DNA from 4 places in the Pseudomonas sp. LARHCG127 genome. Region 2 is predicted to be linked to each of the others. Evidence: predicted binding sites of a transcription regulator. Region 2 holds the regulator's gene; each other region holds the start of a gene.
The links. Region 2 encodes sigma-54, which starts transcription at its own class of promoters, with help from an activator protein. Its sites were predicted from a motif close to ANTGGCATNNANNTTGCTNT; they were not measured.

Region 1 (7,709 bases), on a different contig from region 2:
CAAGCCGTCGGCATAGATGCCCAGCAGGCGCGGCTCGATGCAGTCCAGCGGGGCGTCGAGGTATTCCGGTGCACTCAACAGTTGCGCGGTGCTGCGACGGTTTTCGCTGCTTTGTTCGATGAAACGGCTGGCTTCGAGAATGGCCATCACCAACGCCCGGGCGGTATTGGGATATTGTTCGACGAACGCACGGGTGCAGCCCAGGACTTTTTCCGGGTGGTCGGGCCAGATGGTCTGGGTGGTCGCCAGGGTAAAGCCGAGGTTCTGTTTCACCGCACTGGCGCACCAGGGCTCGCCGACGCAAAACCCGTCGATGCGCCCGGCTTGCAGGTGCGCGATCATTTGCGGCGGCGGTACCACCACGCTGTCGACATCCGACAAGGGGTGGATGCCCTGGGCGGCGAGCCAGTAATAGAGCCACATGGCGTGGGTGCCGGTGGGGAACGTCTGGGCGAAGGTCAGTTTCGGGCGAGTTTGGTGCACGTGCCGTTCCAGTGCTTCAGGACTGGTCACGCCTTGGGCCTGCAAGCCATGGGACAGGTTGATGCTCTGGCCGTTCTGGTTCAGCCCCATCAGCACCGCCATGTCGGTCGGTGCGACCCCGCCAATGCCCAGGTGCACCGCATAGACCAGGCCATACAGGCTGTGGGCGGCATCGATTTCACCGCTGACCAGCTTGTCCCGCAGGTTGGCCCAGGACGCCTGGCGCTTGAGATTCAGGGTCAAGCCGTAGGGTTGGGCGAAGCCCTGGGTGGCAGCGACCACCACTGGGGCACAGTCGCTCAAGGCCATGAAGCCGAGGTTGACCGCGCTCTTTTCCGGGGCATCGCTACCGTTGACCCAGGCCAGGGGGTTGGCTGGAACTTCATTCATCACTATCACCTTCCACATGAAAAAGCGCCGTGTCCGGGCCCAGGAGACCGGACGACGACGCCGTTGTCCCTTAAAACAGTGTGGCACTCATTCCGTCGCTGGCATGGGCGCTGATGACCAAAAGGGTGCAAGGCATATGCCAGCGCTATCGTTTTGTGCGGGCGCCTCGCTTGAGCCGCCGTTGCCCGGCTATAATCGCCGCCTCATTTCTTCGCCCGAGTCAAAGCCGCCCATGTACACCCTGGCCCGTCAGCTGTTGTTCAAACTTTCCCCGGAAACCTCCCACGACCTGTCCCTGGACTTGATCGGCGCGGGCGGGCGTTTGGGCCTCAACGGTTTGCTGTGCAAGGCGCCGGCGAAAGTGCCGGTGACGGTCATGGGCCTGGCGTTTCCCAACCCGGTCGGGTTGGCGGCGGGCCTGGACAAGAATGGCGCGGCCATCGACGGCTTTGCGCAGTTGGGTTTCGGCTTTGTGGAAATCGGCACCGTCACGCCGCGTCCGCAGCCGGGCAACCCCAAGCCACGGTTGTTCCGCCTGCCACAAGCCGAGGCGATCATCAACCGCATGGGCTTCAACAACCTGGGCGTCGATCACCTGCTGGCCCGTGTGGCCGCGGCCAAGTACAAGGGCGTGCTGGGCATCAACATCGGCAAGAATTTCGACACGCCGGTGGAGCGCGCCGTCGACGACTACCTGATCTGCCTGGACAAGGTCTACGCCCACGCCAGCTACGTGACCGTCAACGTCAGCTCCCCCAACACCCCGGGGCTGCGCAGCCTGCAATTCGGTGATTCCCTCAAGCAACTGCTGGCCGACCTGGCCCAACGTCGCGCGGAACTGGCGTTGACCCACGGCCGGCACGTGCCCCTGGCGATCAAGATCGCCCCGGACATGACCGACGAGGAGACCGCCCAGGTAGCCCAGGCCCTGATCGAGACGGGTATGGACGCAGTGATCGCCACCAACACGACCCTGGGACGCGAAGGCGTCGAAGGGCTGGAGCACGGTGACGAGGCGGGTGGCTTGTCGGGCGCGCCAGTGCGTGACAAGAGCACCCACACGGTGAAGGTGCTGGCCGCTGAATTGGCGGGGCGCTTGCCGATCATTGCGGCGGGCGGGATCACCGAAGGCCGGCACGCCGCCGAGAAGATCACCGCCGGGGCGAGCCTGGTGCAGGTTTACTCGGGCTTCATCTACAAGGGGCCGGCGTTGATTCGTGAGTCGGTGGATGCGATTGCGGCGTTGGGGTGATTCTTTAGGTTGGTAAGATCCATTTGTGGCGAGGGGATTTATCCCCGCTGGGCTGCGCAGCAGCCCCACAAAATCACACAATAAACCTGACACACCGAGGGCTGCTTACAGGGGCTGCTTCGCACCCCAGCGGGGATAAATCCCCTCGCCACAACAGCTTTCGCAGCTCAAGTTCAAAAAAGGCATTAAAAAGGGCTCCTCGAAGGAGCCCCTTGGGCCGTAGCCCGCCGCCCGGATGGGACGTGCGTGGTTAAATCGATTGGGATGTCAAATTGTCGAGTTCTTGAGTAATAAGCCCTGTGTCAGCCGACGGCGTGAAGTTCGTTGAGTCTGTGGATACCCGCAGTGCCGGTCATACCGTCCCAGTTGTCGCCGCGTCCTTCTCGCCAGCCATTGATCCAGGCTTGACGTACCGACGGTAGAGTAAAGGGGCAAAGCTCACGGGATTTACCACCAACGCCATATTGGTAACCACGCAAAAATGCTCTTTCCAACGGATCACGCTTAAGTCTTCTCATAGGGTGTTGCCCTCACTTGTTGACTGTTGCTTAGCGTCGACCTCTATCGAGGCCGGGGCAGAATCATTCTGCCGTTGGTGGCTCGTTGCCGGCGTGACGAGCCGAGGTGTTGACGCCGTTGCGACGTCAACCTGTGTTGAGTTCTAACCAAAGCGTCACAGGGATGGAATGATCGTTTTGTCATAAGCACGTAACAATAAAGATGTTAGGGCGATAAGTAACTTGATGTTCGTTGACCGCTTTTGAGCAAGACCCCTGTATGATCGGCCCTGCGCCAACAGGGGCTGCCCTTTCTCGAATGAGAATGTCCACCCGTTGCACTCGGGTACTATTCGACGAAAGGGTCGAGTTTTTCACAATTTGTTGCACAGAATTTTTTATCTGCCTTCGCATCTAAGCTCTTTTAACCTGAGCGGCGAGGGCGGCACGGCACACTTTCGTGCCACGCGGGTGCCCTTGAGAAAAGCACCTGATTGAACCCGGCCCGGCAATGCGTTGCCCGGTCCACTTAGCCAAAGGCTCTGGAAATCCCATGTCCGATCGTTTCGAACTCTTCCTCACTTGCCCCAAGGGCCTCGAAGGCCTGCTGATCGAGGAAGCCGTCGGGCTTGGCCTTGAAGAGGCGCGCGAGCACACTTCGGCCGTGCGTGGCATGGCCGACATGGAAACGGCCTATCGCCTGTGCCTGTGGTCGCGCCTGGCCAACCGCGTGTTGCTGGTGCTCAAGCGCTTCCCGATGAAGGACGCCGAAGACCTCTACCACGGTGTGCTGGATGTCGACTGGCAAGACCACATGCTGGCCGATGGCACCCTGGCGGTAGAGTTCAGTGGCCACGGCTCGGGCATCGACAACACCCATTTCGGTGCCTTGAAAGTCAAGGATGCCATCGTCGACAAGCTGCGCACGCCATCGGGTGAGCGGCCATCCATCGACAAGCTCAACCCGGACCTGCGGATTCACCTGCGCCTGGACCGCGGCGAAGCGATCCTCTCCCTCGACCTTTCCGGCCACAGCCTGCACCAGCGCGGTTATCGCCTGCAGCAAGGCGCCGCGCCGCTGAAGGAAAACCTCGCTGCCGCGATCCTGATCCGCGCTGGTTGGCCGCGCATTGCCGCTGAAGGCGGGGCGCTGGCCGACCCGATGTGTGGTGTTGGCACGTTCCTGGTAGAAGCCGGCATGATCGCCGCCGATATGGCACCGAACCTGCGTCGCCAGCAGTGGGGATTCACCGCCTGGCTCGGCCACGTGCCGGCGTTGTGGAAGAAACTCCACGAAGAAGCCTCCGAGCGCGCCGCCGCCGGGCTGGCCAAGCCACCGTTGTGGATTCGTGGCTACGAAGCCGACCCGCGGCTGATCCAGCCGGGCCGCAATAACGTCGAGCGTGCGGGCCTGAGCGAGTGGATCAAGATCTATCAAGGCGAAGTCGCCACCTTCGAGCCGCGCCCGGACCAGAATCAGAAGGGCCTGGTGATCTGCAACCCGCCGTACGGCGAGCGTCTGGGTGACGAAGCCAGCCTGCTCTACCTCTACCAGAACCTCGGCGAGCGCCTGCGCCAGGCGTGCCTGAACTGGGAGGCGGCGGTGTTCACCGGCGCGCCGGACCTGGGCAAGCGCATGGGCATTCGCAGCCACAAGCAGTATTCGTTCTGGAACGGCGCCTTGCCGTGCAAGTTGCTGCTGATCAAGGTGCTGCCGGACCAGTTCGTCACCGGCGAGCGTCGCACCCCGGAACAGCGCCAGGCCGAGCGTGAACAGGCCGCCTACGATCAAACCCCGGAAGTGCCACAAGAGCGCCAGTACAACAAGAACGGCAACCCGATCAAGCCGGCGCCGGCGCCAGCCCCTGTGGTCGAGCAGGCGCGGTTGAGCGAAGGCGGGCAGATGTTCGCCAATCGCCTGCAAAAAAACCTCAAACTGCTAAGTAAATGGGCCAAGCGTGAAGGTGTGGATTGCTACCGGGTCTACGACGCCGACATGCCGGAATACTCCATGGCCATCGACCTCTACCACGACTGGGTACATGTCCAGGAGTACGTCGCGCCGAAGTCCATCGACCCGGAAAAGGCCTCGGCCCGGTTGTTCGATGCCTTGGCGGCCATTCCCCAGGCACTGAACGTCGACAAGAGCCGCGTGGTGATCAAGCGCCGCGAGCGTCAGAGCGGTACCAAGCAGTACGAGCGCCAGAGCGCCCAGGGCAAGTTCACCGAGGTCAACGAAGGCGGCGTAAAGCTGCTGGTCAATCTCACCGATTACCTGGACACCGGGCTGTTTCTCGACCATCGGCCGATGCGCCTGCGGATCCAGAAAGAGGCGGCCGGCAAGCGTTTCCTCAACCTGTTCTGCTACACCGCGACCGCCAGCGTCCACGCCGCCAAGGGCGGTGCCCGGAGCACCACCAGCGTCGACTTGTCGAAAACCTACCTGGATTGGGCGCGACGCAACCTGTCGCTCAATGGTTTTTCCGACAAGAACCGCCTGGAGCAGGGCGACGTGATGGCCTGGCTGGAAGCCAGTCGTGACGAGTACGACCTGATCTTCATCGACCCGCCGACCTTCTCCAACTCCAAGCGCATGGAAGGTGTGTTCGATGTGCAGCGCGACCACGTCCAGTTGCTGGACCTGGCCATGGCGCGCCTGGCGCCGGGCGGCGTGCTGTATTTTTCCAACAACTTCCGCAAGTTCCAGCTCGAGGACAACCTCGGCGAGCGCTATGCAGTGGAAGAGATCACTGCCAAGACCATCGATCCGGATTTCGCCCGCAACGGCAAGATCCACCGCGCTTGGAAGATCATGGCGCGTTGAAGGAGATCGATTGGATCCACGGAGCCTTGTAGCTCAAGGCTTCTAGCCTCATTTGGGGACTGGTCAAAGTGATGGCGAATAGCTATAACTTAGGCTGTGTCCGGGGCTGTGCCTATGCCTGGTACCTTTGCGAGTTGTATTTATGGCATTGCATCAGGTGCGCCCCAGAATCCTGGGCTTTATCCGCGAAGACGTTTCGGCCTGGCTGGTGGCTTCGCTGGTGCTGCTGGCCGGTACCTGCCTGAGCGGCGTGCTGAGCTGGGCGATGATGGACCTGTTCAATCGGCAATTGCGCGAGCGCTTCGAGTTGCAAGTCGAGGAGCGCTTCAGCCGCATCGAGGAACAGTTCCAGGACCAGGAGCAGTTTCTCGACAGCCTCGGGCGTTTTTTTGCCAACTCCGAAGCGGTAGCCAGCAATGAGTTCCATGGCTACGCCGACTCGCTGATGCGTCGTACCCGGGCCTTCGCCTGGGCGCCCAGGGTCCTTCGGGACGAGCGGCAAGCGTTCGAACGGCAGGCGCAGGCCGACGGTGGGGCTCAATTCATGATTCGCGAGCCGGACGGCCACGGTGGCCTGCAACTGGCCGCCGAACGGGACGAGTACGTTCCGGTGCTCTACATTCATAGTCGGAGCGCCTACGGGCCCCCACTGGGCCTGGACCTGCTTTCCGAGCCCTTGCGCGGTGCCACTGTCGAGCGGTCGCGTCAGCGTGGCGGGGTGGCGGCCTCGCAACCCCTGGATTTTATGGGGGCCGACCCGATGTTCACCCGCGGGGTACTGCTGGTCGCGCCGGTTATACGGGAATCGGCCAGCGAACCGTTCGGGTACGTGATGGCGGCCATCAGCATGCGTCAGTTGGCGGGCGACGGACTGCCGGCGCCCGGTCACGACAATCTGTCGATGCGTGTCGTGGACCTGTCTAGCGAAAACGGGGGGGAGGCGCTGTTCGAATCCCCAAACCCGCCGGGCCAGAGCGAGTTGTCGGCGACGCGCCTGCTACGCCTGGCCGATCGCGACTACCGGGTGGAGTTGCGGCCCAGCCGGGTGTTCCTGTCGACCAATCATTCTTCGGTCACGAGCATAGTGATACTCGGTGGTCTGCTCAGCCTGCTGCTCAGTGCCTTGCTCTATGTGCTGGTCAGCCAGCGGCAGCGAGCCTTGGCACTGGTGGAACAACGCACCGGTGAACTGCGTGCCCGGGAGCAGGAGTTGCGCGGTACCCACGGCCAGTTGCGCGGTGTGCTGGATGCCGCGACCCAGGTGGCGATCATTGCCACCGACCTGCGCGGCGTCATCACCACTTTCAATGCTGGCGCCGAGCAGATGCTCGGCTACCCGAGTTGCGACGTGCTACAAAGCATGACCCTGGAGAGCCTGCATGTGCCGCGCGAACTCCAGGCTCGGGCCGCTCAGCTTGCCGCGCGCTTTGGTAAACCCATTCCGACCTGCCATGCGATGCTGCTCGAGGGCGGCGAGCAGGGTGGGCAGCAGGCGCGGGAATGGACCCTGGTGCGCCGCGATGGCAGTCACCTGACCGTGAACATGCTGGCCACGCCGATGCTCGATGAGCAGGGGCTGTGGGTCGGGCACCTGGCGATCTGCATCGACATCACCGAACGCAAGCGCGTCCACGAAGCCCTGGCGGCCCGCGACCTGTTGCTGAAAAAACTCAGTGCTCATGTGCCTGGGGGGATCTACCAGTTCAGGATGGATTTCAATGGTCGCTTCAGCGTGATTTATGCCAGCGACGGTATCCGCGACATCTATGAATTGGAACCCGATGTACTGGTGCAGAACGCCGAGGCGATTTTCTCGCGTATTCATCCGTTGGACAGTACGCGCGTCCGCGCTTCGATCCGTGCTTCGGCCAATACCTTGAGCCCATGGAGGGAAGAGTATCGGGTGCAATTACCCTTGCGCGGGCTGCGCTGGGTGCGCGGCGAGGCCACACCCGAGGAGCTGCCTGGCGGCGGGGTGTTGTGGCACGGCTATATCTCGGATATCTCCGACCTCAAGCGTGTGGAAGAAGAGCTGCGGGCCTTGTCCGTGACCGACGCCCTGACCGGCATTCGCAACCGCCGGTATTTCCAGGAACGCTTGACCTCGGAAATGGCCCGGGTCGAGCGCGGTTCTGGTGGGCTGGCGGTCATCATGCTCGACATCGATCACTTCAAGCGCATCAACGACCAGCACGGCCATGCGGTGGGCGACCGGGTGTTGCAGGCGGTCTGCCAGCGCATCGTCCAACGGTTGCGCCGTACC
Region 2 (7,709 bases):
AATCATGGAAGACCACAAAATCAGTGCCCTGGTCGTCGTCGATGGCGAAGACCGTCCGGTGGGCGCCCTGAACATGCACGATTTGCTGCGCGCGGGAGTCATGTAAATGAACACAGACCTGTTGCAACGGGGCCAAGCCATCAAGCTGGCCGTGTTCGATGTGGACGGCGTGCTGACTGACGGTCGCCTGTATTTCCTCGAAGACGGCAGCGAGTTCAAGACCTTCAACACCCTCGACGGCCAGGGCATCAAGATGTTGATGGCCGCCGGCGTGCAGACCGCTATCATCAGTGGCCGAAAGACCCCGGTGGTCGAGCGGCGCGCGAAGAACCTCGGCATCCCGCACCTTTACCAGGGGCGCGAAGACAAACTGGTGGTGCTGGACGAGCTCTTGGGCCAACTCAACCTAAGCTATGAACAAGTGGCCTATCTCGGTGACGACCTGCCGGACCTGCCGGTGATTCGCCGGGTCGGCCTGGGCATGGCCGTCGCCAACGCGGCCAGCTTCGTGCGCGAGCACGCCCACGGAATCACCACGGCGCGAGGCGGCGAAGGTGCCGCCCGTGAATTCTGTGAACTGATCCTGCGCGCCCAGGGCCGTCTCGAAGCGGCCAACGCCGCGTACCTGTGAGCCATTTATGCTGAGCAAAAAGATTCGCACCGTTGTGGTGTTTGCCTGTATCGCGGCGATTTTCGCCGCGGTGGGCTATTGGAACATCAGCCCTGAACGGTTTCTCGACCAGCCTGCGGCCCAAGTCGAGGAAAAGATCGACTGGTACGCGACCAACACCCACACCCTGCAGTACCTGCCCGACGGCAAAGTGCAATATGAGATGACGTCCGACAAGGTCGACCACGTCAAGGCCACTGACATTACGCTGGTCACCAAGCCGGACTTGAACATATTCCGCGGCACCGATTTTCCCTGGCATGTGCAGAGCGAGCACGCCGAAGTCAATTCCGGTGGCACCGAAGTGGAACTAATCGACTCGGTACGCATCGCCCGGACCGACGAGAAAAACCGTACGACCATCATCACCAGCACACGCATGACGGTATTCCCGCAGCAAGAATATGCGCAGACCGAGCAACCCGTTAGAATCGACGGCGCCGGGGGTGTATCGACTGGCACGGGAATGAAGGCGTATTTGAAGGAAAGCAGGATACACCTGCTATCGAACGTAAGAGGACAGTATGAAGCTCGCTAAAACCCTCCCTATTTTGCTCAGTCTGGGCGCAGCACTGGGAAGCGCGAGCGCCTGGGCTCTTCCCACCGACCGCGACCAGCCTATCCGCATCCAGGCCGACGACGCGCAACTCGACGACAAGAATGGCGTCGCCACCTATAAAGGCGACGTGATCATCACCCAAGGCTCGATGAAGGTCACCGGCAACACCGTGACCATCACCCGCACCCAGTCCGGCGATATCGACGTGGTGACCTCGGTGGGCAACCTGGCCTATTTCGAGCAGATGCAAACCGCAGGCGACACCAAGCCGGTACAAGGCTACGGGGTGACCATCCAGTACCACGCCTCCCAGGATCGCGTGGTCCTGATCGACCGTGCCAAGGTCGTCGACAAGGACAACAACGTCACCCAAGGCGAGAAAATCGTCTATGACACAAACAAGAAACTCGCCAGCGCCGGTCGCGCCACCGGCAGCAAGGTGACCGAGCAGCGTCCGCGGATCGACATGGTGATCCAGCCTAAAAAGAAAACCGAGCAGAAGGCCCAGTAATGGCAACTCTGAAAGCTCAGCACTTGGCCAAGAGCTACAAGAGCCGTCAAGTCGTGCGTGATGTCAGCCTGTCCATCGACAGCGGCCAGATCGTCGGCCTGCTCGGCCCCAATGGCGCGGGCAAGACCACTTGCTTCTACATGATCGTCGGCCTGGTCCAGGCCGATCAGGGTCGCGTATTGATCGACGACCTGGATGTCAGCCACCAGCCGATGCACGGCCGCGCGAAGGCCGGTATCGGCTATTTGCCGCAAGAAGCGTCGATCTTCCGCAAACTGTCGGTGGCCGACAACATCATGGCAATCCTCGAGACCCGCAAGGAACTCGACAAGGCCGGCCGTCGCCAGGAGCTGGAAAGCCTGTTGCAGGAATTCCACATCAGCCACATTCGCGACAACCTGGGCATGAGCCTGTCCGGTGGTGAACGGCGTCGCGTGGAAATCGCCCGCGCCCTGGCCACCGCGCCGAAATTCATCCTGCTCGACGAACCGTTCGCCGGCGTGGACCCGATCTCGGTGGGGGACATCAAGCAGATCATCCATCACCTCAAGGCCAAGGGCATCGGCGTGCTGATCACCGACCACAACGTGCGCGAGACGCTGGACATCTGCGAAACCGCCTACATTGTCAATGACGGTCAGTTGATCGCCGAAGGTGACTCCGCTGCGATCCTGGCCAACGACCTGGTCAAGGAAGTGTACCTGGGCCATGAGTTCCGCCTGTAAGCACACGTGTCTGGCGAATTGCCCGGGCGTCGTTTGATTTTATTATGGCGACGCTCTAGGCAAACACTTCAGTTTCAGGCATATAATTTGCTTAAGTTTGGCGCTCCGGCGCCCTGTAGTGGATGGCGCATGTGCGCCGGCGAATAAGGTGTTAAGCCCCTGCCATGAAACCATCGCTAGTCTTGAGAATGGGCCAGCAGCTGACGATGACACCGCAGCTGCAACAGGCCATCCGCCTGCTCCAATTGTCGACCCTGGACCTGCAACAGGAAATCCAGGAGGCCCTGGAGTCCAATCCGATGCTCGAACGCCAGGAAGAAGGCGACGACTTCGATAACACCGATCCGCTGGCCGACAACGTCGAGCAAAAGACCAACACCGAGATCCCGGAACCGTCCTACCAGGAAGCCGCCCCGACGGTGGACAACCTCGAGGAGGGCGAATGGAACGAACGCATTCCCAACGAGCTGCCCGTGGACACGGCCTGGGAAGACGTCTACCAGACCAGCGCCAGCAACCTGCCAAGCAGCGATGACGACGAGTGGGACTTCACCACCCGCACCTCTGCCGGCGAGAGCCTGCAAAGCCATCTGTTGTGGCAACTGAACCTGGCACCGATGTCCGACACCGATCGCCTGATCGCCGTGACCCTGATCGATTGCATCAACAACCAGGGCTACCTGGACGAGACCCTCGAGGAAATCCTCGAAGCCTTCGACCCCGAGCTCGACATCGAGCTGGACGAGATCGAAGCCGTCCTCCATCGCATCCAGCAGTTCGAGCCGGCCGGCATCGGCGCTCGCAACCTGGGCGAGTGCCTGTTGCTGCAATTGCGCCAGCTGTCCGCCAAGACGCCGTGGCTGGCCGAAGCCAAGCGACTGGTCACCGATTACATCGACCTGCTGGGCGGTCGCGACTACAGCCAACTGATGCGCCGCATGAAGCTCAAGGAAGATGAGCTGCGCCAGGTCATCGAGCTGGTGCAGAGCCTCAACCCGCGCCCCGGCTCGCAGATCGAATCCACCGAGCCTGAGTACGTGGTGCCCGACGTGATCGTGCGCAAGCACAATGATCGCTGGCTGGTGGAGCTCAACCAGGAGTCGGTGCCCAAGCTGCGCGTCAACGCCCAGTACGCCGGCTTCGTCAAGCGTGCCGACACCAGCGCCGACAACACCTTCATGCGCAATCAGCTGCAGGAAGCCCGCTGGTTCATCAAGAGCCTGCAAAGCCGCAACGAAACATTGATGAAAGTTGCCACCCAGATCGTCGAGCATCAGCGCGGCTTCCTGGAGTACGGCGATGAAGCGATGAAACCCTTGGTCCTGCATGACATTGCCGAGGCCGTGGGCATGCACGAGTCGACGATTTCCCGGGTGACCACCCAGAAATTCATGCATACCCCCCGGGGCATCTATGAATTGAAATACTTTTTCTCCAGCCACGTCAGCACCTCCGAAGGCGGCGAATGCTCGTCCACGGCCATCCGCGCGATCATCAAAAAACTGGTGGCTGCGGAAAATCAGAAAAAGCCGTTGAGTGACAGCAAGATCGCTGGTTTACTGGAGGCACAAGGCATTCAGGTGGCCCGCCGTACCGTCGCCAAGTACCGTGAATCCCTCGGGATCGCGCCTTCGAGCGAACGCAAGCGGTTGATGTAACAAGGCCACGCCACAGCGTTCCAGTGGCAGGCATTTCTGCCTGCCGCTTTATGCACTGGCAACGAAGGAGAAGCTGTATGCAAGTCAACATCAGTGGACACCAACTGGAAGTGACCGAACCCCTGCGCACCTACATCGGCGAAAAACTCGACCGATTGGAGAGGCATTTCGACAAGATCACCAACGTGCAAGTCACGATGAACGTCGAGAAGCTGCTGCAGAAAATCGAAGCCACGCTGCATATTCCCGGCGGAGAAGTGGTTGCCAACGCAGAGCACACAGACATGTATGCCGCGATTGACCTGCTGACCGACAAGCTGGATCGCCAACTCAAAAAGCATAAGGAAAAGACCCAGAGCCTCCTCCAGGGCGCCACCGGTCGTTAACCCCCCCAATCCATGATCCGACTAGAAACCATCCTGACCCCCGGCCGTTCCCAAGTGAACGCGCCGGGCGGCAGTAAAAAGAAAGCCCTCGAACAAATTGCCAACCTGATCCACCGCGAGGTGCCTGATCTGGTGATGCAGGACGTCTTCGAGGCCCTGGTTGCCCGTGAAAAACTCGGTTCCACCGGTTTTGGCAACGGCATCGCCATTCCTCACTGCCGTCTCAAGGGGTGTGCCGCGCCGATCAGCGCATTGTTGCACCTTGATACCCCCATAGATTTCGACGCCATCGACGGCGCCCCGGTCGACCTGCTGTTTGTATTGCTGGTTCCGGAAGCGGCGACCGATGCGCACCTTGAGCTGCTGCGCCAGATTGCCAGCATGCTGGACCGCAAGGAAGTGCGCGAAAAACTGCGCAGCGCACCGAGTAACGAAGCTTTGTACCAGGTGGTCCTGGACGAGCAGAACGGTCATTAAACATGCGCATGATCATCGTCAGTGGCCGCTCCGGCTCCGGTAAAAGCACGGCCCTCAACGTGCTTGAGGACAGCGGCTACTATTGCATCGACAACCTGCCCGCCGGCCTGCTGCCGGAACTGGCCGAGCGCGCCCTGATCCACACGGAACTGGCGCAGCCGCTGGTGGCGGTGTCCATCGATGCGCGCAACCTGCCGAGCCACCTGTCGCGCTTCCCTGAACTGCTCGAGGAAGTGCGCAGCCGGCATATCCAGTGCGATGTGTTGTACCTGGATGCCGATGAGGAGACGCTGCTCAAGCGCTTTTCCGAAACCCGCCGGCGCCACCCCCTGAGCAACGCCAACCGCTCCCTGGCCGAAGCCATCGACGATGAAAGCCAGTTGCTGGGGCCGATTGCCGACCTGGCCGACCTGAAGGTCAACACCACGCACCTGAACCTGTATCAGCTACGTGACACAATCAAGCTGCGCCTGCTGAACCAACCGGAGCCGGGCACGGCGTTTTTGGTGGAGTCGTTCGGCTTCAAGCGTGGCATGCCGGTGGACGCCGACCTGGTGTTCGATGTGCGCTGCCTGCCCAACCCCTACTGGAAGCCGGAATTGCGCGAGCAGTCCGGACTTGACCAACCAGTGATCGACTACCTGGCCGCACAGCCGGACGTCGAGGAAATGTACCAGGACATCTCCAGCTACCTGCTCAAATGGCTACCCCGCTTTGCCGCGAGCAATCGCGCCTATGTCACGATCGCCATCGGCTGTACCGGCGGTCATCACCGCTCCGTCTACCTGACCGAACGCCTGGGTCAGCTCCTGCAACAATCCCTGAAGAATGTCCAGGTTCGCCACCGCGACCTCAGCTAAAGGATTCACATCGCGATGCCTGCTCGGGAAATTGAAATCATCAACAAGCTGGGTTTGCATGCCCGGGCGTCGGCAAAATTCGTCGGTGTGGCGGGGAAGTTTCCGGATACCACGATCAGGGTCGGGCGTACGCCCGAGAGCACCGTCGACGGTAAAAGCATCATGGCGATGATGATGCTCGCCGCTGGCAAGGGCACCAGGATTCACCTGAGCACTGAAGGGGAGCAGGCGCAGGAAGCGATGGATGCGCTGGTGGCGCTGATCAACAATTATTTCGACGAAGGCGAGTAACCCCCCAGGACTCGAGCCGAGCTTGTTGTGGCGAGGGAGCTTGCTCCCGCTCGGCTGCGAAGCAGCCGTAAATCCACAGCAGGAAAACACAACGGGGCCCGCTTCGCAGGCCAGCGGGAGCAAGCTCCCTCGCCACAACAGCACAAACGCATGGCCCCTGGATTGGATCAGGCCAACGCCGTATCCAACACCATCATCAGACAAAACCCCACCAGCAATCCCAGGCTCGCCAATTTCTCGTAACCATTGCGACGGGATTCGGGTATGACCTCATGGGTCACCACCAGCAGCATCGCCCCGGCCGCCAACGCCAGCCCCAGGGGCAAGAGCATTTCGGCCAGGCTCACCAACCAGGCGCACAACAGCGCGAACACGGGTTCGACCAGCCCGGACGCGGCGCCAATCAGGAACGCCTTCACCCGCGACATACCCGCCGCGGCCAGCACCAGCGCGATCACCAGCCCTTCGGGGACATCCTGCAAGGCGATACCCATTGCCAGGCTGTCGGCATCGGGCATGCCGCCGCCTGCTGACACGCCCACCGCCATGCCTTCCGGAATGTTGTGGGCGATGATGGCGAACACGAACAACCAGATCCGCGGCGCAATGACCGGACGTCCTGGCGCTGCGATCAGCCTCTCAGGACTGGCCGACACCTTGCGGTCCACCAGGTACAGCCCGAACGCCCCCGACATGATGCCAAAACAGATAAGACCGCTGGCGGCCCAAGGTGTGAGCCCCAGTTGCTCGGCCGCGGCAATGCCCGGCACGATCAGCGAAAACGCCGTGGCGGCGAGCATCACCCCGGCCCCGAAGCCTAGCAATGAATCGCTCACGGCCTGGGGCATGCGTCGAATGACCAACACCGGCACGGCCCCCAGCGCGGTGCCCAAGGCGCACAACCCACCGCCTTGAAGCGCCCGCAACAGCTTGGGCTCCAGGTCCAGCCACGCCAGGCCCTGGGCCGCCAACAACGTCATGCCGGCCAACAGCAACAGCGACCCCAAGGCATAGCGGAACATCCGTCCGCCGCCAATCGCCAGTGTTTGAGTGTCCATGATCAGCCTTGGGTTGTGTTCATGAAGGACTTGAAGCCAGCGCTGCCTGATAGCGTCGGGCAACTTCAGGCCAATTGATCACGTTGTAGAAGGCGTTGATGTATTCCGGTCGACGGTTCTGGTAACGCAAGTAATAGGCATGCTCCCAGACGTCCAGGCCAAGAATCGGCGCGTTGCCATTCATCAACGGGCTGTCCTGGTTGCCGCTGCTTTCCACCACCAGGGTCTTTTGCGGGGTCACGCTCAACCAGGCCCAGCCGCTGCCGAAACGGGTCAGCGCCGCTTTGGTGAAAGCTTCCTTGAAACGCTCGATGCCGCCCAGCTGCGCGTCAATCGCCGCCGCCAGGGCGCCCTCGGGCTGGCCGCCGCCCTGGGGCGTCATCACCTCCCAGAACAACGAATGGTTGGCGTGGCCACCGCCCTGGTTGATCACCGCAGCCTTCAGGTTTTGTGGCAACTGTTCCACGCTGGCCACCAGTTTTTCGACGGGCCATTCGGCGTATTCGGTGCCATC
Region 3 (7,709 bases), on a different contig from region 2:
AACGCGAGCCGAACTACTCCTTCGTGACCGCCCGCCTGCTGATGGACACCCTGCGTGCCGAAGGCCTGAGCTTCCTGGAAGTCGCCGAGAGCGCGACCCACCACGAAATGGTCGACCTGTATGCCAAGGCCCTGCCAGCCTACGTCGCCAAGGGTATCGAATTCGAATTGCTGAACCCGGTCCTGGCCGAATTCGACCTGGAAAAACTCGGCAAGGCGATCAACCACGAGCGCGACCAGCAGTTCACCTACCTGGGCCTGCAAACCCTGTACGACCGTTACTTCATCCACAAGGATGGCGTGCGTTTCGAACTGCCGCAGATCTTCTTCATGCGCGTGGCCATGGGCCTGGCCATCGAAGAGAAGCAGCGTGAAGACCGTGCGATCGAGTTCTACAACCTGTTGTCGTCCTTCGACTACATGGCCTCGACCCCGACCCTGTTCAACGCCGGCACCCTGCGTCCGCAGCTGTCGAGCTGCTACCTGACCACCGTTCCGGACGACCTGTCGGGCATCTACGGCGCGATCCACGACAACGCCATGCTGTCGAAATTCGCCGGTGGCCTGGGTAACGACTGGACCCCGGTTCGCGCATTGGGCTCGTACATCAAGGGCACCAACGGCAAATCCCAGGGCGTCGTGCCGTTCCTCAAAGTGGTCAACGACACCGCCGTTGCGGTCAACCAGGGCGGCAAGCGCAAGGGCGCGGTCTGTGCCTACCTGGAAACCTGGCACATGGACATCGAAGAGTTCATCGAGCTGCGCAAGAACACCGGTGATGACCGTCGTCGCACCCACGACATGAACACCGCCAACTGGATCCCGGACCTGTTCATGAAGCGCGTCTTCGATGACGGCAAGTGGACCCTGTTCTCGCCATCCGAAGTGCCGGACCTGCACGACCTGACCGGCAAGGCTTTCGAAGAGCGCTACGAGTACTACGAAGCCCTGACCGAGTACAACAAGATCAAGCTGTTCAAAGTCGTCCAGGCCAAAGACCTGTGGCGCAAGATGCTGTCGATGCTGTTCGAGACCGGCCACCCATGGCTGACCTTCAAGGACCCGTGCAACCTGCGCAGCCCGCAGCAGCACGTGGGCGTGGTCCACAGCTCGAACCTGTGCACCGAGATCACCCTGAACACCAACAAGGACGAGATCGCGGTCTGCAACCTGGGCTCGATCAACCTGCCGAACCACATCGTCGACGGCAAGCTGGACACCGCCAAGCTGCAACGCACCGTGAACACCGCCGTGCGCATGCTCGACAACGTGATCGACATCAACTACTACTCGGTGCCGCAAGCGAAGAACTCCAACTTCAAGCACCGGCCGGTGGGCCTGGGCATCATGGGCTTCCAGGACGCGCTGTACCTGCAGCACATCCCGTATGGTTCGGACGCTGCGGTCGAGTTCGCCGACAAGTCCATGGAAGCGGTCAGCTACTACGCGATCCAGGCTTCCTGCGACCTGGCCGACGAGCGTGGCGCCTATGAGACGTTCCAGGGTTCGCTGTGGTCCCAGGGCATCCTGCCGCTGGACTCGCAACAGATCCTGATCGCCCAGCGCGGCCAGAAGTACATCGACGTCGACCTGAACGAATCCCTGGACTGGGCACCGGTTCGCGCCCGTGTGCAGAAAGGCATCCGTAACTCCAACATCATGGCCATCGCACCGACCGCCACCATCGCCAACATCACTGGCGTGTCGCAGTCGATCGAACCGACCTACCAGAACCTGTATGTGAAATCGAACCTGTCGGGCGAATTCACCGTGATCAACCCGTACCTGGTTCGCGACCTCAAGGCTCGCGGCCTGTGGGACTCGGTCATGATCAACGACCTGAAGTACTACGACGGTTCGGTGCAGCAGATCGAACGCATCCCGCAAGAGCTCAAGGCGCTCTACGCGACCGCGTTCGAAGTGGACACCAAGTGGATCGTCGACGCCGCCAGCCGTCGCCAGAAGTGGATCGACCAGGCTCAGTCGCTGAACCTGTACATCGCCGGCGCTTCGGGCAAGAAGCTGGACGTGACCTACCGCATGGCCTGGTACCGTGGCCTGAAAACCACCTACTACCTCCGTGCCCTGGCCGCCACCAGCACCGAGAAGTCGACCATCAACACCGGCAAGCTGAACGCGGTTTCCAGCGGCGGCAACCACGGTGACGATTCGGTCCTGGCTGCTCCAGCCGGACCTGCGCCAGTGCCGAAGGCCTGCGCGATCGACGAGCCGGATTGCGAAGCTTGCCAATAAGCTGAGCGGGTGAGCGTGTAAAAGCGCCCGCTGAAGAAGCCCCCGATAGACCGCTGGTTTATCGGGGGTTTTCTTTTGCCTGAAGAAAATTCGGCGCCTGGGCTGGCCTCTTCGCGAGCAGGCTCGCTCCCACATTTGACCTGCGTACACGTGACCCTGTGGGAGCGAGCCTGCTCGCGAAGAGGGCGGCACAAACAATACAAAACCATCGGCCACAAAAAAGCCCCTCTGCGAGGGGCTCCTTGTGCAGCCTTCAAACAGCCATCGACATCAAGCCATCTGAATGATGGTCTGCATGATGGTGCTCTGGGTGGAGATGGTCTTGGCGTTCGCCTGGTAGTTGCTTTGCGCCTTGATCAGCTCGACCAGTTCGTTGGTCAGGTTGACGTTGGACTCTTCCAAGGAGTTGGAGACGATCGAACCCAGGGTACCGGTCTGTGGCGCATCGTAGCCCGGGATGCCCGAGGCGAAGGTTTCTTTCCAGCTGGTGCCGCCTACAGGCTGCAGGCCCTGCTCATTGGTGAAGCTGGCGAGGGCGAGCTGGCCGATCGGCTTGGTCTGGTTGTTGCTGAAGTTGGCCAGCAAGACGCCGCTGCCGTCGATGGTCAGGTTGGTGATCTGGCCGGTGGCGTAGCCGTTCTGGGTTGGGATCGAGCGGGCAGTGTCGGCGTTGAACTGGGTGGTGTTGCCCATGGAAATCGTAATGGTCGGTGCGCTGGAAGCGCCGTTGGCGGTCCATGTCCCGTTGGTCACGGTGCCCGGAACCCAGCCGGTCAATACCAGATCGCTGTTGACGGTCGCTGGCGGAGTGGTGACCGTGGTCAATCTGCCGCTCGAATCGAAGTTCATGGTCGAAGGAACAGGCGCGGTCGCACCAGTCGTGGTCGGTGCGGTGCCGTTGAGGTTACGGCCGTCGATCAAGGTGTAGACATTCCAAGTGTTGCCAGCCGTCTTGACCATGTACTGGTCCATCGAGTGCTGGTTACCCTGGGTGTCGTAGATCGGGGTGGTGAACTGCTTGGTGAAGGTAGCGGTGTCGGCCGGATTGAACGCGGCAGTGATCGGCGTCGCTGTCGAGTTCAGGTTGATGGTCGACGATACCAGGCTGGTGGCGGTTGGCGGCAGGTTCGAGGTGTCGATGCGCAGGTCGGTCAGGATGCCGTTCTGGATCTTGCCGTTGGCATCCACGCCATAGCCCTGCAGGCGCGAGGTGCCATCGCTGTTGGTGATGAAGCCTTCCTTGTCGGTCTTGAACGTACCGGCACGGGTGTAGCTCAGGGAACCGTCGTTGCTCAGGACAAAGAAGCCCTGGCCCTGGATGCCCATGTCCAGCACGTTGCCGGTGTTGTTCACGTCACCCTGGCCGAACTGCTGGGAAACGTTGGCCAGGCGCACGCCGTTGCCGACGGTCTTGCTGCCCGAACCCAGCTTGGTGGCCGAGTAGACGTCTTCGAATTCCGCGCGGGACGATTTGAAACCGGTGGTCGCCACGTTGGCGATGTTGTTGCCGGTCACGTCCAGCTGTTTGTTGGCTGCATAGAGACCGCTAAGGCCGATGTTGAAAGACATGTTGACTCCTTTTGCCGGTTAGTCGGCTCTACATACCAATAGTTTGTACTTTGGACAGGGCAATGCTGCCCAGCCCGGCCAGGTTGAGCATCAGCTCACCGCCCGTCTGGCTGATCGTCACGCTGCTGACCGTGGCCGGCAGGTTGGTGATCAGCGACGTGGCCTTGCCATCGATGGTGGTCGAGGCCGCGAAGGTGTAAGTGCCCGATTCAACGACCGTGCCCGCATCGTTCTTGCCATCCCAGATGAAGGCGGAATTGCCGGCGTTCTGACTGCCCAGGTCGATGGTGCGAACGGTCTTGCCGTCCTTGTCCACGATCTTGACGGCGACGGAGGACACCGATGCTGGTACCACCACCGTGCCGTTGAGGCTCTTGGAGGTGTCGACCACGGCCTTGTCACCGGGCGCGATCACCGAGCGACCGACCAGGGACGAAGCCTGCAGCGCCTGGGACGAGTTGTAGTTGCCGGCGATGCCGCTCACGGTATCGTTGAGCGTGGTGATGCCTTCCAGGCTGCTGAATTGCGCCAACTGGGCAACGAACTCGCCGTTATCCTGTGGCTCCAGCGGGTTCTGGTTTTTCAGCTGGGTCACGAGCAGTTGCAGGAACGCATCCTTGCCCAATTCCTTCTTGCCGGTGGCAGCGGTGGTCGCTGCGCCCAGGCCATCGGTCGTGGTGTTGGTCTTGACCGAGGAGTTGGCCAGAATCTCGTTGAGGCTCAAACCGCTGGTAGTGTTGGTAACGCTCATGTGACTCGCCCCTTATCACTGACCGAGGGTCAGGACCTTCTGCATCATGGCTTTGGCGGTGTTCATCATTTCGGCGTTGGTCTGGAACGAACGACTGGCGGAAATCATGTCGGCCATTTCTTCGACGACGTTGACGTTCGGGTAGTAGACGTAACCCTTGGCGTCCGCGGCCGGATGGTTTGGCTCATAACGTGCTTCGAGGTTGCTCTGGTCTTCGACCACGCCAAGCACTTGCACGCCCTGCCCCGCCGCGTCCTGGTCCTGGAACAGCGAGTCGCTGCCGCCGGACTGGCCGCCCTGGAACATGGTGGCGAATACCGGGTGGCGGGCGCGGTAGGTCTGGTCGATGCTCGACGAAACGGTCTCGGCGTTGGCGATGTTACTGGCGACGGTGTTCAGGCGAGTGGTCTGGGCACTCATGGCACTGCCGGCAATGTTGAATACGCTAGCGATCGACATGGCTTATTCTCCGCGCAGGGCCGATACCAGCCCTTTGAACTTGCTGTTGAGCAGGGTGAAGCTGGCCTGGAAGTTCACGGAGTTTTCCGCGTAGTTGGACTGTTCCAGTTGAGCGTCCACGGTGTTCTGGTCGATCGACGGCTGCATCGGCGTGCGATACATCAGCGATTCGTCGCCGCTGCCCACGCCTTCGGCTTCGATATGACGGTTGTTGGTCATGTTCAAGGCGAAGTGGCCGTTCTTGGTCTTCTCGTTCTGCTCGGCGAGCACCTTGGAGAAGTCCAGGTCACGCGCCTTGTAGTTCGGGGTATCGGCGTTGGCAATGTTGTTGGCCAGGACTTCGGCACGTTGGGCGCGGAAGCTCAGGGCCTGTTCGTGGATACCGAGCGCTTTATCGAAGCTGATGCTCATGTCGGAAACCTTTGGGTGACCAGAATGTACGTACGATGGCTTTAGCAAGCGTCGTGCCACTTTCAGAAGCCCCGTAAACCGGGGCTTTGCGGGGATCGGCAAAGCGGCAATGCCAGAAAAGCGGCAATCGGCTTCCGCTGGCTGCCGCTTTTCTGCCGCTTTCGCCAGGCAATGGGGAGCAAATGTGGGAGCGAGCTTGCTCGCGATGGCGGTGTGTCAGTCAAGATTGATGTCGTCTGCAATACCGCTATCGCGAGCAAGCTCGCTTCCACAGGGGACGCGGGTGAATGAAAAACAGCGGGCAAAAAAAAGGGAGCCCCATGGGACTCCCGTTTTTTCTGAAACCAAGCCAATCACTTCGCCTGGTAGATGATCCCCGGGCTGCACTGGACCATCTGGTAATGATCCGGCAAACCGTTCAACGCCTCGGAGGCGCCAAGGAACAGGTAGCCACCCGGCTTGAGCGTGCTATGGATACGCAGCAGGATGTCTTTCTTCACTTCGGCGGAGAAGTAGATCAACACGTTGCGGCAGAACACGATGTCGAACTTGCCCAGGCTGGCGTAGCTGTCCAGCAGGTTGAACGAACGGAACTCGACCCGGCTCTTGATCGGCGCCTTGACCACCCACTTGCCCGGCCCTTTCGGGTCGAAGTAGCGTTGCAGGCGGTCCGGCGACAGGCCACGGCCGATGGCCAGGCTGTCGTACTCGCCGGTCTTGCAGTTATTGAGCATGGTGCCGGACAGGTCGGTGGCAACGATCTGCACGCCACCTTTCAACTGGCCCAGGTTGGTCCGCTCGAACTCATCGATGGACATCGACAACGAATAGGGCTCCTGCCCCGACGAACAGGCCGCCGACCAGATCCGCAGGCGCTGGCCCGGGCTGGCCTTGATGGCCGCCGGCAGCACTTTGTTCTTCAGTACCTCGAATGGATAGGTGTCACGAAACCACAGGGTTTCGTTGGTGGTCATCGCGTCCACCACCATCTCGCGCAAGCCGCTGCGCGGTTGGGTCTGGATACGCTGCACCAGCTCGCCCAATGACTTGAGGCCCTGTTGCTCCATCAATTTATTGAGACGGCTCGACACCAGGTACTGCTTGTTTTCACCAAGCAGGATGCCACAGGCTTTTTCCAGGAAGACCCGGAACTGTTCGAAATCCAAATTACCCGTAGACAAGATACCGCCTCTTTCATTCGTGTTGACTTGCCGGACGCACAACGCGCCCGACCTCTACTTTATTCTGCTGCCTTGATCCGATCGACGACCCGGGAAGCCAGGTCATCGGGGCGGAATTTCGCCAGGAAATCGTCGGCACCGACCTTCTTGACCATCGCCTGGTTGAAAACACCGGACAACGAAGTATGCAAGATGATGTGCAGCTTTTGCATACGCGGGTCGCTGCGGATTTCCGAGGTCAGGGTGTACCCGTCCATCTCCGGCATCTCGATGTCGGAGATCATCATCAGGAACTCTTCCTCGGGCTTCTTGCCCTCATCGACCAGCTTGCGCAGGTAATCCAGCGCCTGTCGCCCGTCGTTCAACGCCACCACATCGACGCCGACCGTTTGCAGGCAACGAGTGACCTGCTTGCGGGCCACCGAAGAATCGTCGACGGTCAGCACCCGCAGCGAAATCGCCTTGTGCTGGGTCTCGGCGTCCACCACGCCCGCGGAGATCGCTTCCGGCGTGGGTGCCACTTCGGCGAGGATTTTCTCCACGTCGATGATTTCCACCAACTGGTTATCGACCCGCGTCACCGCCGTCAGGTAGTGATCGCGACCGGTGCCCTTGGGCGGCGGATGGATCTCTTCCCAGTTCATGTTGACGATGCGTTCCACCGAGCGCACCAGGAAACCCTGGGTCTTGGTGTTGTACTCGGTGATGATCACAAACGGATTGCTCTGGTCCAGCAGCCGACCGGAACCGGTCGCCATCGCCAGGTCGAGAATCGGGATGGTCGCACCCCGGATATTGGCCACACCGCACACGACGGGGCTGGACTTGGGCATCAGGGTCAGCTTGGGGCATTGCAGCACCTCGCGGACCTTGAATACGTTGATCCCATACATTTGTTGGCCGTCGAGACGGAACAACAACAGCTCCAGGCGATTCTGACCGACCAGCTGAGTGCGCTGGTTTACCGAATCCATTACTCCCGCCATGCCCTGACTCCTACCTAACGCTAATGTGTCCGACGCGCATTCATCACTAAACGGCACGGGGCTTGCTATTGAACCGGCATGAACGCACAAACGACATTTT
Region 4 (7,709 bases), on a different contig from region 2:
CCCTGGACGGATTCGCTGCCGAAATGCCCGCGGCGCCACTCCTCGACAAGAGCGGAGCCCGGGCCTGGCTGGCGATCGAGGACCCGGCCAAGCCTTGGCCGTCGCTGGGAGAAGGCAAGTCCAGTGCCGGGCCTTTTTATCTGGTCTGGACCGACCCGCAGGCGGGTCGGATCAGCCCGGAACAATGGCCCTACGCGGTGGCGAGCATCAAGCGTCTGTCGGCCGTGGCTGAGCGCTTCCCGGCCCTGCTGCCGGCGTCCGGGCTGGCCAAGGATGACCCGATCAACAAGGGTTTCGCACTGTTCCAGAAAAACTGCCTGGCGTGTCATCGGCTCAATGGCGCCGGCGATGCGCAGTTCGGTCCTGACTTGAACATTCCGTTCAATCCCACCGAATACTTCTCCGGGGATTTCCTCAAGCGCTACATCCGCGACCCGCAAGGCCTGCGACGCTGGCCACAGGGAAAAATGCCCGGGTTCTCCACAACAGTTCTGCCGGACCCAGAGCTGGAGTTGCTGGTGGGTTATTTGAAGCATATGGCGGGACGCAAGCAGCCATTGGCCCCGTGAGATCGCTTTTTTGTGGCGAGGGAGCTTGCTCCCGCTGGGCAGCGTAGCAGCCCCTTATAAAGCTTGCGAGCGCTTCGCACTCGAGCGGGAGCAAGCTCCCTCGCCACAAAAGCTCGCTCACTAAATGATCATTGTTGTTGCACCGTGATCACCGGCGCCGCTGTCACGACCAGCTTGGCGTGCATCTGCTCGCAACCGCCGCCGCGGCGCATGCCTCGCACCGGGCAGGCGTCCAGGTAATCCAGGCCCACGGCCAGTTTCAGGTGCCGCTCCGGACGGGCCAGTTGGTTGGTCACGTCAAAGCTGTACCAGGCGTCGTCCAACCAGGCTTCTGCCCAGGCATGACTCGCCAGGTGTTCGCTTTCTTCGTTGAACAGATACCCCGACACATAACGCGCCGGCACGCCCAGGCTACGGGCGCACGCCAGGAAGGCGTGGGTATGGTCCTGGCACACCCCGCTACGACCGGCAAAAGCCTGGGCCGCACTGGTCTCGATCGCCGTCGTGCCAGGGGTATAGATCATGTGCTGGTTCAGCCCCTGCATCAGGTCGATCAGCGCCGTACGATCGCGACGCTGCTGGCATTGCTGCGCGGCGAAGGTTCGAAGAGCCTCGTCCGCCTCGGTCAGCCGGGTGAAGCGCAGGAACGGCAGCGCCGACTGGCTTTCATGTTCGGCTTCGCGCGACGGATCGATATCCACCTGCCCGCGGGCGCCGATGATCACCGTTTCGTGGGGCTCATCCAGGGTCAGTACGTGCAGGATGTTTCCGAACGGATCCAGTTGCGCCCGCACAGGCCGTGGCAAATCAAGCTGCCAGCTCAGCACGTGCTGGCGTTCGCTGTCGTGGGGCGTCAGGCGCAGATATTGGATGCTGGCGCGAACCTGGTCTTCATAGTGGTAGGCCGTTTCGTGGCTGATCGAGAGTCTCATATGACCTCCAGGTAGGAACTGTGAATGGCATTGCCCAGTTCACGGACCAGTGGAATGAATTCGGTGAGCCAGGCATGCAGGCCCCCGTCGAGGATTTCGTTGATACCGGTGTAGCGCAGGCGTGCGTCCATTTCCGCCGCCAGCCGTTGTGCCTGCCGGCCGTTAGTGCCCGGCAGGCTGGCGAGGATCTGGTTGATTTCTTCAGTGCAGGCGCGCAGCGAGCGCGGCACGTCGGCGCGCAACAGCAGCAACTCCGCCACATGGCGAGCGCCCGGGGCTTCACGGTAGATCTCGGTGTAGGCCTCGAAGGACGACAAGGCCCGCAACAAGGCGCTCCATTGGTAGTACGCATGGGCCGTGCCGTCGCTGACCGCGTCGGCTTGGTCACCGGCCATTTCGTAACGGGCATCGAGCAAACGCAGGGTGTTGTCGGCCCTTTCGATAAAGGTCCCCAGGCGAATGAACCGGAACGCGTCGTTACGCATGATGGTGCCGTAGGTTGCGCCGCGAAACAGGTGCGAGCGCTCCTTGATCCACTCGCAGAAACGGCTCATGCCGTAGCGATTCAAACCTTGCTCGGCGATACCGCGAATTTCCAACCAGGTGGCATTGATGTTTTCCCACATGTCGGCGGTGATTCGCCCACGTACCGCGTGGGCACTGGCTCGCGCGGAGCCCAGGCAACTGTAGATGCTGGCTGGATTGGCCGCTTCCAGGGCAAAGAAATGCAGCAGGCGCTCGGCGTGCAGATCGCCGTGTCGCTCCCGGTAATCGTCCAGCGTGCCGGTGATCAGCAATGGCATGGCCAGCTCGTGCAGGCCGTCGCCACGCCCGTCCTGGGGCATCAACGACAATGAATAGCTCACGTCGAGCATCCGCGCGAGGTTCTCCGCCCGCTCCAGGTAGCGCGACATCCAGTACAGGTCCGAGGCGGTTCTACTCAGCATGGCAGTTCCTCAATCCTCGACCACCCAAGTGTCCTTGGTACCACCGCCCTGGGATGAATTCACCACCAGGGAGCCCTCGCGCAGCGCCACCCGTGTCAGCCCGCCAGGGACCACGCGGGTCTCGCGGCCGGCCAGCACGAACGGACGCAAGTCGATGTGGCGCGGGGCGATGCCGTTTTCGACAAAGGTCGGGCAGGTCGAGAGCGACAACGTCGGCTGGGCGATGTAGGCGTGCGGCTTGGCCTTGATCCGCTCGCGAAAGGCATCGATCTGCGCCGTGGTCGCGGCTGGCCCCACCAGCATTCCATAACCGCCGGAACCCTGGGTTTCCTTGACCACCAGGTCGGGAAGATTCGCCAGTACGTGGGAAAGCTCAGCGGGATTACGGCACTGCCAGGTAGGAACGTTCTTCAGGATCGGCTCTTCGTCCAGGTAAAAACGGATCATGTCGGTGACGAACGGGTACACCGATTTGTCATCCGCTACACCTGTGCCGATGGCATTGGCCAGCACCACATTGCCGGAGCGATAGGAGGACAACAGCCCCGGCACGCCGAGCATTGAATCTGGATTGAAGGCCAGGGGATCGAGGAACGCATCGTCGAGGCGACGGTAGATTACATCCACCGCTTTCGGGCCGTCGGTGGTGCGCATGAACACTTTGTCATCCCGGACGAACAGGTCGGCGCCTTCCACCAATTCCACGCCCATTTCCCGGGCGAGGAACGCGTGCTCGAAGAACGCGCTGTTGAAACGCCCCGGCGTCAGCACCACGACGCTGGGGTCGTCCAGTGGGCTGGAGCTTTTCAGGGTGTCGAGCAGCAGGTTCGGATAATGGTCAATGGGAGCGATGCGCTGGGCGGCGAACAGTTCGGGAAACAGGCGCATCATCATCTTGCGGTCTTCGAGCATGTAGCTGACACCGCTAGGCGTACGAAGATTGTCTTCGAGCACGTAGTACGTACCGTCACCGTCGCGCACCAGATCGACACCGCAAATGTGCGCATAGATGTCACGGTGCAGGTCCAGCCCCTGCATCGCCAGTTGATATTGCTCGTTGGCCAGCACCTGCTCGGCGGGAATGATGCCGGCGCGGATGATCCGTTGTTCGTGGTAGAGGTCGGCCAGGAACATGTTCAGCGCCTTGACCCGCTGGATGCAGCCGCGCTCCACCTCCCGCCATTCGCTGGCCGGAATGCTGCGCGGGATCGTGTCGAACGGAATCAGGCGCTCGGTCCCCTGTTCGTCACCGTAGAGCGTGAACGTAATGCCGGCACGATGAAACAACAGGTCGGCTTCGCGCCTGCGTTGCGCCAGCAGTTCGTCAGGCGTGTCGGCCAACCAGCGGGCAAACGCCTGGTAGTGCGGCCGGACCTGGCCGTCGGCGTCGTACATTTCATCAAAACCGCTGCGGATCATGCCGTACTCCTTGTCACCCTGGCAGCAAGCTTCGCAAGCCCCGTGCCATCGGCATAAACGCTTTATGATCAACGGGTTGGATTCTCCATTCTCAGGCCGCGCACTTTTATGGTGCGGCAAATCCCCCCAACCCGCTGCCCCCCGCTTCATTGCGACGCAGGGGCGTCGCTTTCATGAGCATAGTCACGGAAAAACGACGCGGCTTGGTCTCGATACAGTTAGGTACAAAACCTGGAGGAGAGGATGGTGGTGAGTCAGCGGGAAAGTGATGTTGGTTTGCGGCCGCCATCGCGAGCAAGCTCGCTCCCACAATGGATTATCGGTGAGCTCCCCTGTGGGAGCCGAGCTTGCTCGCGATGGCGTCGGCACATTCAACATTGATGCAAGCTGGCCCACCGTCATCGCGAGCAAGCTCGGCTCCCACAAAGGTCCCGGCTAGTCGCAGACATGAAAACGGCCGACACAAAGGTCAGCCGTTGCTGTGGTTGCGGTAACTGATTGTCAGGCCTGCAGGCGCCGGATCTCTTGCTTGACGCCCCACCCTTCGATCACGCCACCCAAAGGTTCGACGACGGCCTCGAAGTCTTGCTCGAAGTCGCCAATATCATCGTAAGTGGCGTACATCACCCGGCTCAGTTCCAATGACCAAGCCCCGTCGTCCCGTGCACTGATCTGCGCGTTCAACGATTCTCCCCGAAAATGACCTGCCGCCCTGCGCGCCCGCTCCTCGTCCGGGAAAATGGCGTAGAACTCAATGGGATGGAATCGGGAAAAATCGAAACCGCCTTCTTTCATGCGGCGCAATACGCTGGTGCTGATGTCTTCTTGATAGGCTGTGCTCATGAAACGTCCTCCTAAAACCGATGGATAGACTTTCCGTCTTCCCGTGCGTGAAGCCCGCAGGCTGCAAGCGATACGGCATCAAATGACCGTCGGGACACAAGCATGTAGCTGACAAGACCGGACCTTGGCGATCCTTTCGCTGATCTCAATTGCAGAGTAGCCGCAAGTGATGGCCACTGCCAAGCGAGACCAGGCAAGGTTTCATGAAATTGGTGTAATGCTGACGATTTCGATACTGTTCTGGGACTTGAGATTCTTGACCGTCGGGTCTTCGGTGCGGTTCTCCAAGTCGTTCATATCCAGCTTGTTGAGCACTGGAAGCAACCTTTCGCGAATCAGTTGGGCAGCCTGCTCCATGGTGGGCTTCTGGTCATAGTCGAACTGCTCGACGGTGGTTTCACCGTGATCGTCAATGAAAGTGATTTCCCACTTTTGCATCAGTGTCTCCTTGATCAATTCAGGACCTGGCTTACCTCTATCTCGACATTGGCGGCGGGACAATCGTTCCGCTGGAAGTTCGGACGGCACACATGAAAAGACCGCCTCGGGGGCGGTCTCTTCATCAGCGAATACTGTTTATTTTTCAGCGCGCTCTTTCAACGCTTTCAATGTATTAAACGGCGCATCCACCACGAACTTGTTGGCCACCATGGACGGTACGCTACCACCCGGCTCGGTATGGACCTGATAGATCACTTCGACCTGGTCTGCGCCCTTGGGGGTGAACTTCCAGAAACCGTCGACCTTGGTCACACGCACAAAACCCTTCTCCTCAGGCAAGTACTCAGGTAAGCCCTTGAGCTTGCGGGTCAGGCTGCCATCGGTGCCCTCCTCGGTCGTGACTTCCAGCACCGAGTCCCGGGGCGTCACCGGCCATGGCGTGTTGAACTGGGTGTAGGTCCAGCTCTGATTGCCTTCGTGCTTGAGCAGTTTCTGGCTCTTGCACTCATGAATCCAGGCGCAGGCGCCCGCTACGTCCTCTTGCAAGCTGCGCAGCTTGGCCATGGAGGTTTTCATCACTGTCACGCCACGATAAGCCTTGTACTCGGAGCCCGCTACTTCACTGAGGGAAACCTTGATGCCGTCCTTCTCCTTGGCAACCTGCCAGTCTTCTGCCTGAGCGGTGGCCGTTGCCAGCAATACGGTCAACCCACACAACACAGCCATACGATGCAGCGAACCCATAGTGTTTTCCTTATTGTCCAAGTTCGTTTATTTCGGATCCGTTCATTGACCCATCACGCTGCCGTGACTTGCTCCCACCAACCGATCAAGCGGATGGCCTCTTCACTGCTGTCGCCGCACACCTCGATGTCGGCTTCGAACGCCGAGCATACCGCCGGACGCTCCGACTGGCCGAAGATCTGGCACAGGTTATCGACGGACAATTGCACGCACCGTTCTCCCGCAGGCTTGCCTAGGGGCATCCCAGGGATAGGCGAACTGATAGAGGGGGCGATGCAACAGGCACCACAGCCTTCACGGCATTTCACGACAACCACATCCTCGCGACAGTAATGATGAGTAACAGAACACAGAGTAACGGCTAAAACACCCGTTTTAAATTCCCGCCTGCGTGTTTTTTTGCCCTTGGCGAGATGACCGAACGGTCAGTGACGAGCGGCACGCCTGTGAGAGGCCTACTGCTTGAATTCAAACTCCAGCGCCGCACCTTCCACCTCATTACGCTCCTGATTGCGCAGCGGCAGTTGCATTTCATTGCTCAACAGCCGGCCATTGAGCTGGAACGGTCCGGGCTTATCTCCAAACATTGACGGCAAGAGCGGTTCACGCTTGGGCGGCTGCACTTTACCCGGTGGCTGCAGTTCCTCGACCATGTCATGGGGCAGGCTCAAGTCCAGCTTGGCCGGCGGCAATGGGGTCTTGGCGACTTCACGGGCGGATTTGCTCTTGGAGGCGATGGGCGCGCGCTTTTTCTTCGCCGCAGTCGCCTTTTTAGGGGAAGGCTTCTTGGCCGCTGTGTTTTTTTTCGGCCCGTCTTTCGTGGCACTGGCGGCCGGTTTTTCCTGCGTCGAAGCCGCCACGGCAATGCCTCCCATTTGGAAGGCACTCAACAGGCCGATCAAAACCCAGGCAACAGGAACAATGGCTTTCATAGACACAACGGCACTGACGGCAGAGATCCCCATGCTCGCCTGATAATCAGGCGCTGACAAGCACATCAAGCTAAGCCGCTGATTTCTATAGGAACCCGTTAGCCGTCTCTTGGCACAATTGCGTCGCCAACAACCCCAGCGTCATCAGGGCCCGCTCTGCCTCGCGGTTCCAGGGTGTGCCGCAGTTCAAGCGAATGCAGTGGTTGAACTGCTCGGTGTTGCTGAAAATAAGCCCTGGGGCGATGCTGATGCCTTGTTGCAACGCCCGCACATGCAATTCCTGGGTATTGACCCGCCCCGGTAGACTGACCCACAGGATGAACCCGCCAGTGGGACGGCTCATTTGCGTGCCTTCGGGGAAATACTGTTGCACCGCCAGCTGGAAAGCGCTGAGGTTCTTGCGGTACTCCTGGCGGATATAGCGCAAATGTCGGTCATAGCCGCCGTTTTCCAGGTACGCGGCAATGCCCATTTGCGTGACGCTGCACGCCGAGTGAGTGCTGAAGGTCTGGAGCCGCTGTATTTCCTGCTGGAATTTCCCCGCGATCATCCAGCCGATGCGCACGCCCGGTGACAATGTCTTGGAAAAACTCGAACAATAGATGACCCGATCCAGCCGGTCGTAGGCCTTGAGGGCCTTGGTGCGGCCCTGCTCGAACATCAGCTCGCCATAGATATCGTCCTCGACGATCTGGATATCGAAGTCCGACGCCAGGCGCAGCAACTGCTTTTGTCGCTCTTCGGGCATGGTGCCGCCGAGGGGATTGCTCAGGCGCGTGGTCAGCACCAAGGCCTTGATCGACCACTGGTTGGCCGCCAACTGCAAGGCCTCCAGGCTCATACCGGTAACCGGGTCGCTGGGAATCTCGATGACCTTGAGCC

Region 1: a site for sigma-54 is predicted at 998-1,017, ahead of ACIPQ1_RS00095 (CmpA/NrtA family ABC transporter substrate-binding protein). Genes of this name have one in related genera too.
Region 3: a site for sigma-54 is predicted at 5,484-5,503, ahead of flgB (flagellar basal body rod protein FlgB). Genes of this name have one in related genera too.
Region 4: a site for sigma-54 is predicted at 3,898-3,917, ahead of ACIPQ1_RS20410 (circularly permuted type 2 ATP-grasp protein). Genes of this name have one in related genera too.

The regions. Positions count from the first base shown of each region.
Region 1 covers NZ_JBIXJT010000001.1:22,602-30,310, forward strand. The annotation lists gene ACIPQ1_RS00095 (CmpA/NrtA family ABC transporter substrate-binding protein) at 1-873, opposite strand, end outside; gene ACIPQ1_RS00100 (quinone-dependent dihydroorotate dehydrogenase) at 1,106-2,125, shown strand; gene rmf (ribosome modulation factor) at 2,428-2,643, opposite strand; gene rlmKL (bifunctional 23S rRNA (guanine(2069)-N(7))-methyltransferase RlmK/23S rRNA (guanine(2445)-N(2))-methyltransferase RlmL) at 3,176-5,446, shown strand; gene ACIPQ1_RS00115 (sensor domain-containing diguanylate cyclase) at 5,589-7,709, shown strand, end outside.
Region 2 covers NZ_JBIXJT010000015.1:75,269-82,977, reverse strand. The annotation lists gene ACIPQ1_RS23200 (KpsF/GutQ family sugar-phosphate isomerase) at 1-106, shown strand, start outside; gene ACIPQ1_RS23195 (KdsC family phosphatase) at 107-631, shown strand; gene lptC (LPS export ABC transporter periplasmic protein LptC) at 639-1,208, shown strand; gene lptA (lipopolysaccharide transport periplasmic protein LptA) at 1,195-1,740, shown strand; gene lptB (LPS export ABC transporter ATP-binding protein) at 1,740-2,465, shown strand; gene ACIPQ1_RS23175 (RNA polymerase factor sigma-54) at 2,630-4,123, shown strand; gene hpf (ribosome hibernation-promoting factor, HPF/YfiA family) at 4,201-4,509, shown strand; gene ptsN (PTS IIA-like nitrogen regulatory protein PtsN) at 4,522-4,986, shown strand; gene rapZ (RNase adapter RapZ) at 4,989-5,846, shown strand; gene ACIPQ1_RS23155 (HPr family phosphocarrier protein) at 5,862-6,137, shown strand; gene ACIPQ1_RS23150 (ZIP family metal transporter) at 6,305-7,195, opposite strand; gene ACIPQ1_RS23145 (superoxide dismutase) at 7,215-7,709, opposite strand, start outside.
Region 3 covers NZ_JBIXJT010000007.1:279,349-287,057, reverse strand. The annotation lists gene ACIPQ1_RS14695 (ribonucleoside-diphosphate reductase subunit alpha) at 1-2,252, shown strand, start outside; gene flgE (flagellar hook protein FlgE) at 2,523-3,821, opposite strand; gene flgD (flagellar hook assembly protein FlgD) at 3,850-4,572, opposite strand; gene flgC (flagellar basal body rod protein FlgC) at 4,588-5,031, opposite strand; gene flgB (flagellar basal body rod protein FlgB) at 5,035-5,442, opposite strand; gene cheR (protein-glutamate O-methyltransferase CheR) at 5,796-6,623, opposite strand; gene ACIPQ1_RS14665 (chemotaxis protein CheV) at 6,683-7,609, opposite strand; gene flgA (flagellar basal body P-ring formation chaperone FlgA) at 7,688-7,709, shown strand, end outside.
Region 4 covers NZ_JBIXJT010000012.1:73,143-80,851, forward strand. The annotation lists gene ACIPQ1_RS20395 (c-type cytochrome) at 1-569, shown strand, start outside; gene ACIPQ1_RS20400 (transglutaminase family protein) at 698-1,501, opposite strand; gene ACIPQ1_RS20405 (alpha-E domain-containing protein) at 1,498-2,448, opposite strand; gene ACIPQ1_RS20410 (circularly permuted type 2 ATP-grasp protein) at 2,458-3,867, opposite strand; gene ACIPQ1_RS20415 (ribonuclease E inhibitor RraB) at 4,369-4,710, opposite strand; gene ACIPQ1_RS20420 (hypothetical protein) at 4,912-5,148, opposite strand; gene ACIPQ1_RS20425 (START domain-containing protein) at 5,287-5,895, opposite strand; gene ACIPQ1_RS20430 (YkgJ family cysteine cluster protein) at 5,949-6,203, opposite strand; gene ACIPQ1_RS20435 (translation initiation factor 2) at 6,351-6,827, opposite strand; gene ACIPQ1_RS20440 (aminotransferase-like domain-containing protein) at 6,913-7,709, opposite strand, start outside.